Regions from separate parts of the Glutamicibacter sp. NPDC087583 genome, predicted to be linked through region 1. Evidence: predicted binding sites of a transcription regulator. Region 1 holds the regulator's gene; the other holds the start of a gene.

The links. Region 1 encodes HrcA, which represses chaperone genes, less so after heat shock. Its sites were predicted from a motif close to TTNGCACTCGNNNNNNNCGAGTGCNAA; they were not measured.
Region 2: a site for HrcA is predicted at 1,298-1,324, ahead of groL (chaperonin GroEL). Genes of this name have one in related genera too.

The regions. Positions count from the first base shown of each region.
Region 1 is NZ_JBIUWY010000001.1:1,012,578-1,016,544, reverse strand. It holds gene ACIOU9_RS04820 (16S rRNA (uracil(1498)-N(3))-methyltransferase) at 182-955, opposite strand; gene dnaJ (molecular chaperone DnaJ) at 958-2,082, opposite strand; gene hrcA (heat-inducible transcriptional repressor HrcA) at 2,148-3,161, opposite strand; gene ACIOU9_RS04805 (DUF3097 domain-containing protein) at 3,289-3,967, shown strand, end outside.
Region 2 is NZ_JBIUWY010000002.1:635,502-639,468, reverse strand. It holds gene ACIOU9_RS09105 (uracil-DNA glycosylase) at 1-132, opposite strand, end outside; gene ACIOU9_RS09100 (DUF3263 domain-containing protein) at 289-579, shown strand; gene ACIOU9_RS09095 (LytR C-terminal domain-containing protein) at 622-1,227, shown strand; gene groL (chaperonin GroEL) at 1,524-3,161, shown strand; gene ACIOU9_RS09085 (DUF4031 domain-containing protein) at 3,261-3,967, opposite strand, start outside.

The sequences.
Region 1 (3,967 bases):
TCCGATCGGCTGCCGCATCCGCGTATCCGGCCCGCAGCGACTTCGCGTTCCCCGTCCCGAGGCCTTTTCTCGGCTCGAACCCGTTGCGCCGGCCGGAGACGAAATTGCTCCGCAGATCCCGGCAGGCACATGCCTGCCGGGATCTGCGGAGCAATTCACCTGCTAACCGGAATTCTGGAACCTAGATTTCGCCGATCAAATGGCGGATCAAGACCAGGGCCGCGGGGCCCGCGGTCGAGGCACGCAGCACATGCTGGCCCAGCAGGGCTGGTTGGGCGCCGGCATCGACGAAGGACTGCAGCTCCGTTTCGGAGATGCCTCCTTCTGGCCCGACGATCATGATGATCTCCTGGCCGGTCCGCGCATCGGCGAGCCACGACTGCACACGCCGGGCCACCGATTCCGCGGCCTGCTCGTGCAGAACCAGAACCAGTGCGTCATTTGCGGTATCGGCCGCGATGGCCTTGGCCAGTTCCTTGGAACCCAGCGGGTCCAGCACCTCTGGCTCATAGGCGCGGCGCGACTGCTTCTGCGCCGAGCGCACCTGGGCGCGCCACTTGGCCATGGCCTTGTCGACCTTGGCCGCGTTCCAGCGCACGATCGAGCGGTCAGCCTGCCAGGGGCGTACCGACAGCACGCCCAGTTCCACGCCGGACTCGACAGCTTGCAGGTCGCGATCCCCCTTGGACAGCGCCTGGACCAGGGTGACCGGGTGATCGCTGACCGCTTCCTCGGCACGGCGCAGGACCTTCACGCTCAGCAGGTCCTTGGCGGTGCCGATGACCTCCACAGTCAGGCGCAGCCCCTTGCCATCCAGCAGGTCCAGGTGCTCGCCCGCGGAGACCCGTTTAACGGTGACCGCGTGGTGCGCTTCGGAGCCATCCAGTTCAAGAATGTCCCCGACCGTTGCGTCCCGGCCCTGCTGGGCGTCGATGACGAAGCTGTGGTTGCTCATGCCTAGCGCTGGTTCAGCTTGTCGCGCAGGCGGGAGAACATGCCGCCGCTGTGCTCCACACGGCCGGCCGAGAGTTCTTCGCCACGCAGCTTGGCCAGTTGCTCGAGCAGATCGCGCTGGGCAGCGTCGAGCTTGGTCGGCGTCTCCACCTGCAGGTGCACGATGATGTCCCCGCGCTTGCCTCCGCGCAGGCGCGGCACACCGAGGCCCGGCAGGGTGACGGTGTCGCCATCCTGGGCGCCTGGCTCCACATTGATGGACTGGCCGCCGTCGAAGGTTTCCAGCTTCAGCTCGCAACCCAGTGCGGCGGCGGTCATTGGCAGGCTCATCTTGGCGTGCAGGTCGGTGCCGGCGCGCTCGAAGACCTTATGGCGGCGCACGTCGATCTCGACGAACAGGTTGCCGTTAGGCCCGCCGCCCGGGCCGGCTTCGCCCTGTCCGCGCAGCTGGATGCGGGTGCCGGAGTCGACACCTGCAGGAACGTTCAGCGACTTGGACACATGCTCGCGCACCCGGCCTTCGCCGTTGCACTCCAGGCAGGGGTCCGGGATGGTGGTGCCGAAACCGCGGCAGGCCGCACAGGTTTCCACGGTCATCATCTGGCCCAGGAATGAACGCACTGGACGCTGCACCTGGCCTGCGCCATGGCAGATGTCGCAGGTGACCGGGCTGGTGCCTTCGCGCGTGCACGAACCGTTGCACGTCTTGCAGGTGACAGCGGTTTCCATCTCCAGCGGGTAGACCGTGCCCTTGACCGCGTCTTCCAGGTCGATGGTGATGGTGATCAGCGCGTCGCGGCCCGGCTGGGTGCGTGATGCCGGGCCCTGGGCCTGGCCGCCACCGAAGAACTGCTCGAAGATGTCGCCGAAGCCGCCAAAGCCCTGGCCGCCACCGCCGAAGCCCGGGTGGCCGTTGCCGTTCTCATCGCCGGTGGCGTCGTAGTTGGAGCGCTTGGTCTGGTCGGAAAGGACTTCGTAGGCTCGGGTGACCAGCTTGAACTGTTCTGCAGCGTCATCGCTAGGGTTTACATCCGGGTGCAGCTTACGCGCCAACTTGCGGTAGGCACTCTTGATTTCCTGCGGGGTCGCGTCCTTGGCGACGCCTAGGGTCTCGTAATGCGAGCTCACGTTATTCGCCGTGTCCTTTCCTGAGAATCTTGAAATTCGGTAGTGCCGGGCGGTGCCCAGCGAGGCTAGTTAGCCAAAATCTTCGACAGGTACCGTGCCACCGCACGAACCGAGGCCATGGAGGTTGGATAGTTCATCCGGGTGGGGCCCAGGACCCCGAGCTTGTTGCGCACATCGGTGCCGTAGGTGGTGGCGACCACGGCGGCTTCCGACAGCTGCCCGTAGTGGTGCTCGGTGCCGATGGCCACGGCCACGCCGCGCGAATCGGCTTCCAGCTCGGAGAAGAGCTTGAGCAGCACTACCTGCTCCTCGAGCGCCTCGAGCACCGGGGTTATGCTTAGCGGGAAGTCCCCTTCCACGCGGGCGAGGTTCGCGGTGCCTGCCATGATGATGCGTTGCGCGTTGGCCGCCTGGGCCATTTCTTCCAGCGCACCGATCACCTGGTCCACCAGGGGGTCGGCCTGCTGCGTCGAACTGCGCTCGATGCGGGTGAGCCGGCCGGCAAGTTCGGCAAGCTTCACTCCCCCGAAATTGTTGAGCAGCCACAGCTTCAAGTCATCCAGCTCATCATCGCTGTAGGAACGCTGGACCGGCATCATGCGCTGATCCACCGTGCCATTGGAAGCGATCATCACCATCAGCACCTGGGCCGAGCCCAGTCCGACCAGATCGAGGTTCTTCAACGAAGCGGTGTCGTAGTGCGGCACCTGGATCATTGCTACCTGGTTGGTCAACCGCGCCAGGAGGCGAACGGTGCTCTTGAGCATCTCGTCCAGGTCCGTGGAGCTGTCCAGGATCTTGTTGATGGCGTCGCGTTCAGCCCGCGACAGCGGCTTGAGCTCGCCGATCTCATCGACGAAGCGGCGGTATCCCTTTTCGGTGGGGATCCGTCCGGAGGAAGTATGCGGAGCGACTATGAGCCCCTCTTCTTCCAGCATAGCCATGTCATTGCGGATCGTCGCGGCGCTGACACCGAGGTTGTGCCGGTCAAGGAGCGCTTTGGAACCCACTGGCTCACGGGATTGGACGTAGTCCTCCACGATGGCACGCAGAACGTCTAGGCGTCGCGGCTCTGTCACAACAGCACCTCCTTGGATTCCCTGTGCCCGGCTTTGGCACTCTAACCTGTCAAGTGCCAAGTCTAATACGTTCAGCAGTTGCTAGCATTGGATTTCGAGCGTATTCGATCACAGCGAAAGGCAGTACGTGACTAATTACTCCTGGGGACCACGGGATCTGAGTGCACCGGCACCGAAAAAACTCCGCCAGGTCCCTGTTGAACGTGGCATGATTCTGGAAGATGCCACCTCAGGATGGGTAGGAGAAGTCATCCGTACCGAGAAATCCGGTGGCATGCGCGTGATCGTGCTCGAGGACCGACACGGCAAGACCCGCTCCTTCCAGGCGGGCTTCGGGTTCTTCCTCGAAGGCGAAGCGGTGGAGATCATTGATCCCGTTGCCAAGGCCGCACCGCCCCAGAAGCTGGTCTCGGCTTCGGGTTCGCGTGCCGTTGCCGGACTGAAGGCCCGGGAAGCCAGGGCAAGCCGCATCTGGGTAGAAGGCAAGCACGACGCTGAGCTGGTTGAAAAAGTTTGGGGCCACGACCTGCGTGTTGAAGGCATCGTCGTTGAACCGCTGCATGGCGTGGACGATCTTGCCGGGGCTATCCGCGACTTCGCCCCCTCCGCGCAGCGCCGCCTGGGAATCCTGGTTGACCACCTGGTTGCCGGAAGCAAGGAATCGCGCATCGTTGCCGAGGCGATGAAGGTCCCCGGTGCAGCGCAAAACGTGCTGATCCTCGGCCACCCGTACGTGGATGTATGGCAGGCGATCAAGCCTGCGACACTGGGCATCAAGGCTTGGCCGGTGATCCCCAAGGGCACCG
Region 2 (3,967 bases), on a different contig from region 1:
CCAGTCTGCAGCGATAAACCCGTGGTCGGCCATGGATTGGGCGCCATGGTAGAACGGGAAATCAGCCGCTTCGTACACTGGTGTCCGAGCTGGCTGGGGTGCATCGAAAAGTGCTGGCTGCAAATCGTCCATAGGGGTAATTGTGCCGTTTTTCTGGCGTGCCTGTGCTCGGCCACACGGTGTTAGGCAAGCAGATTGGTTAGAATATCGGTGGTATGTCTACCGATGGTGGATTACATGCATAACCGAAACCTGAGAAAACTGGTCCAATGACAGAGGTGAGAACGTATGGCTGAGAATGAATTGCTGGTGGATTTCGTCATGAACCCGGATTCGGAATTGGATGAGCGTTCGCAACAGATCCTCAACCTGGAAAAGTTGTGGTGGAAGTATGCCGGGGCCAAGGAACAAGCCATTACCAAGCAGTTTTCGATGTCGCCGACGAATTATTACCAGCTGCTGAACCAGCTGATTGAAACCGACGCGGCACTGGCCTACGACCCGATGTTGGTCAAGCGCCTGCGCAGAGCACGTTCCACAAAACGTCGCGTGGGCGGTAAGGTCGGCACGGGACGATAACCCTGCCTGCCGTGACCAATCAGACCTCGAGCAAGGACAAGAATGACCAACTACCCGCGTGACGAATTTGATCGCGTTCCGGAGTTCAGCACCCGTGTGGGTTCGCACCACGCCCACGGATGGGCGCAGTCCGCCGCGTCGAAGTCAACCGGTGGGAAATTGCGCTGGGTAGTGCTGACCGCTGTACTCGTGCTGGTGATCGGTGCCTTGTCCTTCATCTTCGGCCCTCAGCTCAAGGAGACCCTCGCGACTTCCACGGGAAGCGACACCTCGCAAACCCAGGAAGTCACCGCCGAGCCCTCCGTGGAACCCACACCTAGTGAATCCGCATCGCCAACGAGCACCATCGATGACGAAGACGTGCTCTACGGCCAGCTGATTGGCGTGTACAACGCGGCAAGTGTTGCCGGTCTGGCTAATGAAGGCGAAGACGCCATGGCCGAAGCCGGGTTCACCAGCATTGTGGCCGACAACTGGACCAGGCCCGCAGAAGTCTCCACGGTTTATTACATGTCCGAGTCCTACCGCACTACCGCTGAAAAAGCTGCAGAAATCCTGAATATCGACGAAGTTCTGCAGACCAGCAACATTCCGAACCGGGTCACCGTGGTTCTGGGCTCCGATGACACCCTGGGGCTAAACGAATAATTCGTTTATAATTCCATTCGCTCAGAGCCGATCGGCTTGCACTCGCCATGCGAGAGTGCCAATATTTGTATTAGCACTCATGCGTTGCGACTGCTAACGCCGGTCGGCTTTTGCGTTCTCCAAGAACTCCATGAAGCACCGGACAGCGGACGCAGGGCGTGGGCGTGGAAAATACCTCAGATAGCGAGAGCTGAAACGGTTGCTGGCCCGATGCCGCACCGGTCCACTCGTCCGTCGCGGGCGCTGTCTGTCGGTTGCATTTTCGCAAAATCGTCCCGAAAGGACCGTACGCCACAATGGCTAAGATGATTGCATTTGACGAGGAAGCACGCCGCGGACTTGAGCGCGGCCTGAACACCCTTGCTGACGCGGTGAAGGTCACCCTGGGCCCACGCGGCCGCAACGTTGTTCTGGAAAAGAAGTGGGGCGCTCCTACTATCACCAACGACGGCGTGTCCATCGCTAAGGAAATCGACCTCGAAGAGCCTTACGAGAAGATCGGCGCAGAGCTGGTCAAGGAAGTTGCCAAGAAGACCGACGACGTCGCTGGCGACGGTACCACCACCGCAACCGTGCTGGCACAGGCACTGGTCAAGGAAGGCCTGCGCAACGTTGCCGCAGGTGCTGACCCAATCGCACTGCGCCGCGGTATCGACAAGGCCGTAGAAGCTGTTACCGCTGAACTGTTCGCCGCTGCGAAGAAGGTCGAATCCAAGGAGCAGATCGCTGCTACCGCTTCGATCTCTGCTGGCGATCCGGAAATCGGCGCACTGATTGCTGAAGCTCTCGACAAGGTCGGCGAGCAGGGCGTTATCACCGTTGAAGAATCCAACACCTTCGGCCTGGAGCTGGAGCTGGCAGAGGGCATGCGCTTCGACAAGGGCTACATCTCCGCTTACTTCGTCACCGACGCTGAGCGCCAGGAAACCGTTCTCGAGGACCCTTACGTCCTCATCGTGAACTCGAAGATCTCCTCGGTCAAGGACATGGTGACCTTGCTGGAGAAGGTCATGCAGTCGAACAAGTCGCTGCTGATCATCGCCGAAGATGTCGAGGGCGAAGCCCTGGCTACCCTGATCCTGAACAAGATCCGCGGCCTGTTCAAGTCCGTTGCTGTCAAGGCTCCGGGCTTCGGCGACCGTCGCAAGGCCATGCTGACCGACATCGCTATCCTCACCGGCGGCCAGGTTGTTTCCGAGGAAATCGGCCTGTCCCTGGACAACGTAGGCCTGGAAGTCCTCGGTACCGCCCGCAAGGTCGTTATCACCAAGGACGAGACCACCATCGTTGAAGGTGGCGGCGAAGCCGACGCCATCGAGGGACGCAAGGCCCAGATCGCAGCCGAGATCAAGAACACCGACTCGGACTACGACCGCGAGAAGCTGCAGGAGCGCCACGCAAAGCTCTCCGGCGGTGTCGCTGTGCTGAAGGCCGGGGCTGCTACCGAGGTAGAGCTCAAGGAGCGCAAGCACCGCATCGAAGATGCCGTGCGCAACGCCAAGGCAGCTGTTGAAGAAGGCATCGTCGCCGGTGGTGGCGTTGCACTGATCCAGGCTGGCGCTGCAGCATTCGAGAAGCTGGTTCTGGAAGGCGACGAAGCTACCGGTGCGAACATCGTTCGCGTTGGCATCGAAGCCCCGCTGAAGCAGATTGCCCTGAACGCTGGCATGGAGCCAGGCGTTGTCGCTGACAAGGTCAAGGGCCTGCCAGCAGGCCACGGCCTGAACGCTGCAACCGGCGAATACGTGAACCTGCTCGAAGCTGGTGTCAACGACCCAGTGAAGGTGACCCGTTCGGCACTGCAGAACGCGGCATCGATCGCTGGCCTGTTCCTGACCACCGAAGCTGTTGTCGCAGATAAGCCAGCTCCTGCTGGCGCTGCCCCAGCCGGTGGCGATGACATGGGTGGCATGGGCGGAATGGGCGGCTTCTAAGCTTCCCGCACGCACTAAGCACGCAGTTATCGCGCCGATGGCCCGGATCCTTTCGAGGGATCCGGGCCATCGGCCGTTTAACGTGGGCCAAGCGTTGCACTATAGCCAGCTGTGCAGCAGCTCCAGCTCGGTGCCCAAATTGTTCCGCGCGCGCTGCTCCCAGCGCCGGGATCCGGCTTGGGTGCCGTAGATCATTTCTTTCTCCAACAGGCCGCTGAGGATCTTGCTGCGCCCGGAAGCAAGCACATGGCGGGGAAGATGCCCGTACTCCTTGTAGATCGCCTCGGCGTAGCGCTGGTAGGCCGGAGCGGGGCGGGCCAGGACCTCCAGATCGGCATCGCAGAGGATATGGCCCAGGCGATCGGTTTCTGCCGGGGCATGCTTGGCGGTGAGCATGACCAGCCCGCTGACCTTCGAGACGGCACCAGGGGAGAGGACTCCCCACAGCCGTTCACGGGCCAAGGTGGCCGACTTGAACTCGTCCTCGCTGGTTCCAGCGTAGACGGCGTCGTGGAACCACGCAGCGAGTTGGAGCAGCATGAGCTCTTCGGGATCGGCCTGGCCTTCAGCCAGCCAGTCGATGGCTTCGAGCACCGAGAGCAGATGCACCCGGTCGTGGTAGTGGCGATGGCTCTCGGACCAATAGCCCAACAGCTCGGTTCCGAGCTGAGGCTCGGTGGGCAAGGTGCGGGACCAACGCCGGGTGAGGACGGTGCCCAGCTTCTCCGGACGGTATTTGGCTGGTATCCGAATCCCGGACTTGACCAGTGCGCGGACCAGCTCGGATCCGGAGACTTCAAGGGCGC